One region of the Robertmurraya sp. DFI.2.37 genome, then DNA from elsewhere that is predicted to be linked to it. Evidence: a T-box and tRNA genes for the amino acid it is inferred to sense, from the RefSeq annotation. Region 1 holds a T-box; the other holds one or more tRNA genes.
The links. The T-box of region 1 lies ahead of alaS (alanine--tRNA ligase). A T-box ahead of a tRNA ligase gene usually reads a tRNA of that ligase, here a tRNA-Ala.
Positions count from the first base shown of each region.

Region 2: it encodes a tRNA-Ala, which carries the amino acid that the T-box ahead of alaS (alanine--tRNA ligase) is inferred to sense. The anticodon was not compared.

Region 1 covers NZ_JARGEJ010000058.1:16,616-21,644, reverse strand. The annotation lists gene alaS (alanine--tRNA ligase) at 1-2,342, opposite strand, end outside; T-box leader at 2,478-2,691, opposite strand; gene PZE06_RS21200 (AI-2E family transporter) at 2,928-3,998, opposite strand; gene PZE06_RS21195 (hypothetical protein) at 4,099-4,290, opposite strand; gene PZE06_RS21190 (PRC-barrel domain-containing protein) at 4,316-4,786, opposite strand; gene recD2 (SF1B family DNA helicase RecD2) at 5,006-5,029, opposite strand, start outside.
Region 2 covers NZ_JARGEJ010000026.1:54-5,082, reverse strand. The annotation lists gene gnd (phosphogluconate dehydrogenase (NAD(+)-dependent, decarboxylating)) at 1-318, opposite strand, end outside; gene PZE06_RS14460 (helix-turn-helix domain-containing protein) at 1,143-1,589, shown strand; tRNA gene PZE06_RS14455 (tRNA-Glu) at 1,838-1,909, opposite strand; tRNA gene PZE06_RS14450 (tRNA-Ser) at 1,915-2,005, opposite strand; tRNA gene PZE06_RS14445 (tRNA-Asn) at 2,009-2,083, opposite strand; tRNA gene PZE06_RS14440 (tRNA-Ile) at 2,278-2,354, opposite strand; tRNA gene PZE06_RS14435 (tRNA-Gly) at 2,359-2,432, opposite strand; tRNA gene PZE06_RS14430 (tRNA-Phe) at 2,481-2,553, opposite strand; tRNA gene PZE06_RS14425 (tRNA-Asp) at 2,709-2,785, opposite strand; tRNA gene PZE06_RS14420 (tRNA-Met) at 2,961-3,034, opposite strand; tRNA gene PZE06_RS14415 (tRNA-Ser) at 3,196-3,288, opposite strand; tRNA gene PZE06_RS14410 (tRNA-Ile) at 3,326-3,402, opposite strand; tRNA gene PZE06_RS14405 (tRNA-Met) at 3,426-3,502, opposite strand; tRNA gene PZE06_RS14400 (tRNA-Ala) at 3,561-3,636, opposite strand; tRNA gene PZE06_RS14395 (tRNA-Pro) at 3,647-3,723, opposite strand; tRNA gene PZE06_RS14390 (tRNA-Arg) at 3,729-3,805, opposite strand; tRNA gene PZE06_RS14385 (tRNA-Leu) at 3,844-3,929, opposite strand; tRNA gene PZE06_RS14380 (tRNA-Gly) at 3,937-4,011, opposite strand; tRNA gene PZE06_RS14375 (tRNA-Leu) at 4,031-4,112, opposite strand; tRNA gene PZE06_RS14370 (tRNA-Lys) at 4,184-4,259, opposite strand; tRNA gene PZE06_RS14365 (tRNA-Thr) at 4,426-4,501, opposite strand; tRNA gene PZE06_RS14360 (tRNA-Val) at 4,559-4,634, opposite strand; rRNA gene rrf (5S ribosomal RNA) at 4,666-4,782, opposite strand.

The DNA of each region.
Region 1 (5,029 bases):
TGTACCTTTGCAGATAGAACTTTAACACCATTTACTTCTTTCACTTGCTCAACAAGACTTCCAGCTTCAATATTACCCAATTTCGAAGCAAGAGATTCATTTTCTCTTTGTAATTGTTTCATTTCCTGCAGCAATCCATCAATACGATTAGCTACCTCTTTTGGATTTGCCTTTAGTTTAGCAGCGGCAGATTTTAATACGGTGATCTGCTCATTCATTTGTTGATATGCGGCTTCCCCTGTCACTGCTTCAATTCGTCTCGTACCAGCGCCAATTCCACTTTCAGAAACAATTTTAAACAAGCCGATCACAGAAGAATTCGGAACATGGCATCCACCACATAATTCTAAGCTGTAATCACCAACCTGAACAACGCGGACGATATCACCGTATTTCTCCCCGAATAGAGCCATTGCTCCCATTGCCTTTGCCTCTTCGATTCCTTTATAGTCTATATTTACAGTAAGGCCTCGCCAAATTTTCTCATTCACGATCGTCTCAATTTGCTCAAGCTCTTCCGCTTTTACTTGCCCAAAATGGGAGAAATCAAAACGGAGACGATCCGCTTCTACAAGGGAACCTGCCTGATTAACATGCGGCCCTAATACATCCTTTAACGCTTGATGCAGTAAATGGGTAGCTGTATGATTTTTAATAATTTTATTGCGATTTAATTCATTAACCGTTGCAATGACTTCCATCTTTTCCGTTAATGTTCCTTCTACAACGACTGCTCGATGAAGGTTTTGACCATTCGGTGCTTTTTGGACATCCTTGATTAAAACCTTAAGTCCGTTCCCTTCAAGTGACCCTTCATCAGCAATTTGTCCACCGCTTTCCGCATAAAATGGAGTTTCATCGAGAATAACCTGTATCTCTTCCCCTGCTTGTGCTACTTGAACGAGCTGTCCATCTTTGACAATTGCCAAAACGGATGCATTCGTTTGTAGTTTATCATAACCAATAAACTTGCTGTCTACTTTAATATCTCCTAACACGCCGCCTTGAACCTGCATCGAATCAACATCTTGTCTAGCAGCACGTGCACGTTCCCTTTGTGCTTCCATTTCAAGCTCGAAACCGTCATGGTCCACTTTCATGCCTTCTTCTTCTGCATACTCTTCCGTTAGTTCAACTGGAAAGCCATACGTATCATATAAGCGGAAAACATCTTTTCCTGAAATGGTTTCACTTCCATTCTCTTTTTCCTTTTTCATGATAGAAGCTAATATATTTAAACCTTCATGGAGCGTTTCATGAAAGCGTTCCTCTTCGTTTTTAATTACTTTTTGGATAAATTCTGTTTTGTCCTTAACCTCAGGATAGAAGTCAGCCATGATTTCGCCAACGACCGGAACTAATTCATACATAAATGGACGGTTAATATTAATTTGCTTCGCATAACGAACAGCACGGCGAAGAAGACGACGTAAGACATATCCCCGGCCCTCATTAGATGGAAGTGCACCGTCTCCAACAGCAAACGCTACTGTACGGATATGATCAGCAATAACTTTAAAGGCAACATCTGTTTCTTCCTGCTGACGATATGTTACACCCGAGATCTCTTCCGTTGCCCGAATAATCGGGATGAATAAATCAGTATCAAAATTAGTTGGCACATCTTGAACGACGGAGGCCATCCGCTCTAGTCCCATTCCTGTATCAATATTTTTCTTTGGCAGCGGTGTATAGGTTCCATCTGGATTATGGTTAAACTCAGAGAACACAAGATTCCAAACCTCTAAATAACGATCATTCTCACCACCAGGATATAATTCAGGGTCCTTTGGATCATTTCCGTATTTTTCACCACGATCGTAAAAAATCTCTGTATTTGGACCACTTGGTCCTTCCCCAATATCCCAGAAGTTCCCCTCCAAACGAATAATTCGTTCTTCAGGCACGCCGATCTTTTTATGCCATAATTCATAGGCCTCGTCATCCTCTGGATGAATCGTAACCGACAAGCGCTCCGGCTCAAAGCCAATCCATTTCTCGTCCGTTAGAAATTCCCACGCCCATTCGATTGCTTCCTCTTTGAAATATTCACCAATGGAGAAATTTCCGAGCATTTCAAAGAAAGTATGGTGTCGAGCTGTTTTCCCAACATTTTCAATATCGTTCGTACGAATTGATTTCTGCGCATTAGTAATACGCGGATTATCTGGAATCACACGGCCATCGAAATATTTCTTTAATGTCGCAACCCCAGAGTTAATCCAAAGTAGTGATGGATCATCATGAGGCACAAGAGGTGCACTCGGTTCAACTGAATGACCTTTTTCCTTAAAAAAATCTAAGAACATGCGGCGAATTTCAGCACCAGTAAGGTTTTTCATTTATAATTCCTCCAATTTTATATTTTTACAATTAGGCTGAATCGCAAATGATGCTCATCTAAGTACTGACGCCATGAAATGAGCAAAATCTACAACTACAACGTTGCCTCTAAATAAAAAAAGCCCTCATTCCTAAACAGGGACGGGGACTATGCCCGCGGTACCACCCTGATTACGAATGAAAAGCCTCATTCATCTCTCAAATCCCTTTAACGCAAGGTTACGGCAGAGATTAGTCTGCATTCTGGATTAGCTTTCTGTCACCCTTCATCTAGAATTTCTTTCAGCCAAGGAAATTCCTCTCTATATAGATGGACTGCAACATACTTCTTTCCTTCATCATGTTTTCCTATTGATTCCTATATCGCATTATAGCGAGTAAATTTTACATTTGTCAATGCTTTATCCTTGTCTGTTTTCATCTTGATTATTGCTTTTCACAAATAGCCTTTTTTTCGTTTAAAAACGTTTGCCCGCATTTTCACTTCTATTGAGTTTTTGAGTAGTCATGATTTCACACGGTCATTTCGCTCCCTTATTTCAACATATAGAAAAAACAAAGATATTGTGGAGCACAACAAGGTTCTATCCCTTTAGTCTTGTTTGAACAAAATGGTTTCTGGAATGCAAAAGAATCACTTTTAATATTGCAAGAATCGGCACACCGAGAATGAGCCCGATTATACCACCCATTTCGCCGCCGGCAAAAAGTGCAAGCATAATCAGCAATGGGTGCATATGAAGGCTTTTCCCAACAATAAGAGGTGATAATATATTCCCTTCTAAAAACTGGAGGATAACAACGATAATGACCGAGGTAATGACCATTTTCATTGACATCGTTGCTGCAATAATTGTGATTGGTACAAGGGCGATAATCGGTCCAAAATAAGGAATAATGTTCGTAATCCCTACGATTACACCAAGCAGCAGTGGATATTTCATATCAACAAACCAAAATAAGAACGCCGCTATTGTTCCAACCGAAGCACCTACTAAAATTTGTCCACGAATATATCCTCCTAATGATTCATCGACATCTTTTAAAAACTGAACGCCCTTTTTCCTCCATTTTCTCGGCGTTAAATACCAAGCTGCTTTTTTGATTAAGTCGACATCCTTTAACATATAAAAAGTAATAAACGGAATAAGCGCAATCATAATCATCGAATTCAAAATTCCTACAAGATAATCTAAAAGTTTCGTGAGCATTCTATCAACCGCTTGTTCAGCTGCAATAATACCTTCATCAACACGCTCTTGGAACCCTTCAGGCCACGCGGAAGTTTGCTCCTGTATTAAGATAACCCAGCTCCGATACTGGTTTGCAAATTCAGGGGCGCTGTCGACTAAATCTCGAAGTTGAAGGATGAAGGCAGGCAAACCTTTATAAATAGCAAAGGCGATCCCTCCAAAAAAAAGCAAATAGATAATTAAAATCGAGAGCCAGCGCGGAAAATAATTCTCATGAAGTTTTTCCACGATTGGATGTAGTAGATAAGTAATAAACGCTGAAATGATGAACGGTGTAAAAATCACCGCAACCATATCAATAAAAGGAAGCCAAACTGGTTTTAGTTTAAAAAAAACATAGATAAGAACAAACAATAATAATAAAAAAGTAAATCGATAAATCCACCTCAATCGATTATCCATCCCCCTACCTCCTTATCGTTAGTGTGGAAGCCTCAATGGAAAATATACGAAAGAGATAAAAAATCCCCCCTTTACAAAGGGAGGAACAAGACAATATGAATTAAAGAATGTAGCGACGTACATCCTCGTCGAAAAGATCGTCTAGCGAACTTAAGGAGCCGTCCTCTTCAACTTGATGCGTATTGATCATGCCTTGGGACACAGATAACTCAATAAAGCAGTTCCAGCAATAGTATTGATTGATTCCGATCTTACCAATATCTTTACTTTGACAATTAGGACAACTAAACATTGAAAAAGACCCCTCTTATCTAAAATTATGATTGTATATTTACGATAATGGCGTCTTTCCCAATTTTAGGTGGAGCATCGCTTTTAAAAACCCGCTTCCCTTCCGTTATATCAGCAAAGAAGCCATCCGAACATTCATACCCTAAAATTGTTCCCAGCTCCTCATGAAAATATACATCCTGAAGAATGCCCAACTTTTCACCTTCAGCTGACAATAACGGTTTTCCAACTAGTTTTTCTCTTCCATCAAGAATATGATAAGATCCTTTTACCGGCTGGAAATTCACATCATCTTCCAGCATAATCCCATCTGTTCCAAAAGAGGCTATAGCATGTAAAGGAATGAGCCATGCCTTTTTTATGAGCGCACCCTTTTTTACTAAGATGCCCTCAATTTCGCCATTCTCCGCTAAACAAATATCACACACTTCTCCTTTTTTTTCTCCAGAGCTCTTTACATAGATCGGCAGACCCTTTAATAATGATACTGTTCGCAGGAGCTATCCCACCTTTCCGAACAGTAATAGTTTCTGCAGGTTATGAAGAATCATTAAAAGAAAGGTTTACCAAAAGATGATGTATTTCTTGGCGTGAGCAGGGCATTGATGTGGTGTTTTCTTAAGTGCATGTCAGATTTGACAATATTTGTGGAAAATAATCGGATTAGTAATCGTTAACTCAGCTTTAAAATAAAAATAGAGCACCAACTCGGCACTCTAAATTTCCTCCAGCTCCATAAA
Region 2 (5,029 bases), on a different contig from region 1:
GGCTGCACGCCGGACGGAGTCCTTATAATGCGCATTTCCTCCATCAATCACGATATCATCCGCTTTCATTTTTTGGAGGAGTTCATCTATTACCATTTCGCTAGATTTCCCCGCAGGTACCATAACCCATACCACTCTTGGATACGGCAGATTTGCCAGCATTTGCTCGATGCTATCCACAATGTGTAGACCTTTATCTTTTGCTGCTATTCTTGCTTCGCTAGATCGATCAAAACCATAGACAGAATGGCCATTGTTTGCTAAGTTTAACGCAAGGTTATATCCCATTTTCCCTAAACCAATCATGCCAATTTGCATCAAATCACTCCTTGTTAAAAACAAGTTGTATATCATTGCTCACTTTATGCACAGTAAAATAGGCAGGTCGCAAGTCTGCGATTCATCCATGCAGTCAGATGACATTATTTTTCTAAACTTTTTGTAGACGTCTTTCAGAATATCTTAAAGTGGATCGGGCAATACGGATGCCCCAACACTAGAACATTTGTTACAGCACACAAGGAGCATCGAATGTAAAGCAAAACTTTAGTTGCCCTATGCTACAATGTAAAGCTGATTGTAGCTAATCAATAAACCAGTTATTCGAATTACTTTGGAGCTTTCATTTCATACCAAGAATGGAACAAAATTGCTATTAGTTTCCCCCTGTCCATTCTGACATGGGACAATCTAATAAATCTGTGTCATTTACAGCTAGGAGCGATTCAGTATATGAAGCCTCGCTCTCTGATTGATAAACGTATAAGTATGAGTGAGCAAAGCTCCTTTTGTTTATGATACTGATATGAAGGCGCGGCCAAACAAACACGCATATACGTGTGATTAAAATCAACCCAATGTAGACATACGTATGCCTTTATTTCCAAACTAAATCAAAGCAGAATGCAAGGAGCCCTTTTCTAAGAAAACATATTATTCATAGCACTTTAACTTAGGTGTCAAGCAATTAAATTAAAAATACGCAATTTCATATTTCACAAAAAATATTTGCAGCTATTTAGCACCGGTGAACAAATATCATTTGTTAATTAAAATTATACACGTTTTTACGTGTGAGTTAACAAAAATAATCGAATTTTCGTATATAAACACGTATTTTCGTACGAAAGGAGAAAAAATTGGTGAAAAATATCGAAAATATTGGAGAGCGGATCAAATTATTAAGAGATAAACATGGATTATCTCAGGCTGCTTTTGCAAAAAGAATTGGTGTTTCCGCTGGAAATGTTGGAGACTGGGAAAGCGAGAAAAAGAAATCTCTGCCTGGCGCCAAAGCTATCTATGCAATTACGAAGGAGTTTGACGTAACTGCGGATTGGCTGCTGACTGGAAAGGAATACGTAGTGGATTCACTGTTTAATAACGGAAATATCGTGATCCAGGATGATAAACCTGCAATCAGTCCCTCCAAAGACAGAGGAACTACGAACAACACAGATACGAAAGAAATCGTGAATCTAACGGCAGAAGCAAAAGAGTTAATTACGATATTTAACAGCTTAAATAAGCGTGACGCTGCTGAATTATTAATGATTGCCCGGATGAAAAAAGAACTCGGTAACGGATAAAAGAAGGGCGCTAATGATGAAGATATCCTTCATCATTAGCGCCCTTCTTAAACTCCTGTGCGAGTAATAGTAATGTCGTCTCTTATTTCAGTTCTCGTCTATTTAATATAGAAAAGAGTTGCGGGGTTAGATGTCTTTATACTTAAAAGTTTGTTTCCAAATTCAATAAATTTTTAGAGACTAAAACCAGCTCATTTAGTGTAGAACGATAAAAAAAACTGTTGACCTAATGTCAACAGCTTTTTTTATGACCCGTACGGGATTCGAACCCGTGTTACCGCCGTGAAAGGGCGGTGTCTTAACCACTTGACCAACGGGCCTGAAATGGCGGAGAAGGAGGGATTTGAACCCTCGCGCCGGTTACCCGACCTACACCCTTAGCAGGGGCGCCTCTTCAGCCACTTGAGTACTTCTCCATATGGCTCCGCGGGTAGGATTCGAACCTACGACCGATCGGTTAACAGCCGATTGCTCTACCACTGAGCTACCGCGGAAAATTATTATTTCATTCCTCTACCTTGATTACTTTCTGATTGTCCTCATCTCAGAATGCTAGTTCAAGTAGCAGCTCGATGAGTACAACTCGCAACACATTCATGATGCTTTTGCTCGTTGCTCTACCACTGAGCTACCGCGGAATACGATACAAATCTCATGTTCTAGCTTCTATAAATTACAAAAGCAAAGATGGTGGGCCTAAATGGACTCGAACCATCGACCTCACGCTTATCAGGCGTGCGCTCTAACCAGCTGAGCTATAGGCCCCTTTTGGAGCGGGTGATGGGAATCGAACCCACGACAACAGCTTGGAAGGCTGTGGTTTTACCATTAAACTACACCCGCATATTGAAAGCTTCTTTACTTCACTAACGCTTCGTAAAAAAGCTTTGATGGCTCAGGACGGAATCGAACCGCCGACACAAGGATTTTCAGTCCTTTGCTCTACCGACTGAGCTACTGAGCCATCATGATATTAATCCTACATATAGTTGGTCATTGTCCTTCGCCCTCATCTCAGAATATTTTTCAAGATGATGCTCGATGAGTGCGCTGGATGTTTATCCTTGCCGTTTATTCATCGTGCTCTACCGACTGAGCTACTGAGCCAACATATGTAAATGGCGGTCCGGACGGGACTCGAACCCGCGACCTCCTGCGTGACAGGCAGGCATTCTAACCAACTGAACTACCGGACCAAAGCTTTTTCGACGTAGGAGAAAAAAGCTTTCCTCTGTCTTTTTCGACGTAGGAGAAAATAGCTTTCCTCTGTCTTTTTCAACGTTAAGTGAAAATAACTTTTTCTTTATCCTTTCGACGAAAGAAAAATATCTTTCTTTATTTCCTCAAGTCTTATTTAATTGAAAAAGTCGATTGCGGAGGCAGGATTTGAACCTGCGACCTTCGGGTTATGAGCCCGACGAGCTACCAGACTGCTCCACCCCGCGATAATAGTATATACCTAGATAAGCACATGCTACTAGATAGCTTATTGACTGTCCCGATTTCAGTATGCTTACTCAAGGAAGCACTTCAATCGGTACAACTCGCAGTTTACTCAGTGAAGTAACGCTTGTTGCTCCACCCCGCGATAATAGTAAAAGTGATATGGCGGAGGAAGAGGGATTCGAACCCCCGCGCGGTTTAACCCGCCTGTCGGTTTTCAAGACCGATCCCTTCAGCCAGACTTGGGTATTCCTCCGAAATATTATAAGTTGTTTTGCTTATGCAAAAAATAGTGGTGGACCTTGTAGGACTCGAACCTACGACCGGACGGTTATGAGCCGTCTGCTCTAACCAGCTGAGCTAAAGGTCCAATAAAGCTTTGTGGTAAAATATTGGTAGCGGCGGAGGGGATCGAACCCCCGACCTTACGGGTATGAACCGTACGCTCTAGCCAGCTGAGCTACACCGCCAAAGATACTTTGATAAATACTCACTTGATTATGAGTCATTATTAGAATAAATAGTTATTGGTGGAGCCTAGCGGGATCGAACCGCTGACCTCCTGCGTGCAAGGCAGGCGCTCTCCCAGCTGAGCTAAGGCCCCATTAGTATAGTGGTCGGGAAGACAGGATTCGAACCTGCGACCCCTTGGTCCCAAACCAAGTGCTCTACCAAGCTGAGCTACTTCCCGTTCTATGGCGCGCCCGAGAGGAGTCGAACCCCTAACCTTTTGATCCGTAGTCAAACGCTCTATCCAATTGAGCTACGGGCGCAATATACAGTCAATTTCACTACTGCAAAAATACTTTAATGCCGAGGACCGGAATCGAACCGGTACGGTAGTCACCTACCGCAGGATTTTAAGTCCTGTGCGTCTGCCAGTTCCGCCACCCCGGCTAATAAATGGAGCGGAAGACGGGATTCGAACCCGCGACCCCCACCTTGGCAAGGTGGTGTTCTACCACTGAACTACTTCCGCATCATAAAAGGTTTAAAAGTGCGGGTGAAGGGAGTCGAACCCCCACGCCTTGCGGCGCTAGATCCTAAGTCTAGTGCGTCTGCCAATTCCGCCACACCCGCATGTTAAATCATAAGTTCTTTTTACTGATGCATATTAAAGAAAGTTAATTTCTCCTACGTCGTAAAAACTATGGTGAGCCATGAAGGACTCGAACCTTCGACCCTCTGATTAAAAGTCAGATGCTCTACCGACTGAGCTAATGGCTCTAAAGTAAATATGTGCTACTATCAAATTTTCAACTTTGAGATATAGAGCATCTACGATGTCCCCACCTCAGAAAGTTAACTCAAGCAGCAGCTCGATGGGTACAACTCGCAGCAAATTCATAGATGAATTGCTCGTTGCTCTACCGACTGAGCTAATGGCTCTAAATGGTGCCGGCCAGAGGACTCGAACCCCCAACCTACTGATTACAAGTCAGTTGCTCTACCAATTGAGCTAGGCCGGCATATATTAAGACGAAAAAATAAAGAGGTACATTATTTTCGCTAACGCGAAAAAATGTTGGTGGAGGATGACGGGATCGAACCGCCGACCCCCTGCTTGTAAGGCAGGTGCTCTCCCAGCTGAGCTAATCCTCCGAAATAGTAATTTATAATTTATTATTAAACAGCCCGGCAACGTCCTACTCTCACAAGGGGACAGCCCCTAACTACCATCGGCGCTGAGAAGCTTAACTTCCGTGTTCGGTATGGGAACGGGTGTGACCTTCTCGCCATTGTCACCGGACCAGTTTAAATTATCAAGACAAATTCTATTATAATGGTTTTAACTTTTTTTTCAAGTAGAATTTTAAAAGAATTTTCGTTCATAAATTCTAATTGTCAAAAATAATTAAAACTTCCTTATCATAAGCTGTTTATGTAACCTGAGAGCATAGCAATATGAAAATTATTGCACCCTCAAAACTAGATAATGGATGAAGAAGAGAAATTACAGAGAATCTTATCAAGCGGATTTTTTCCACTTTTATTTG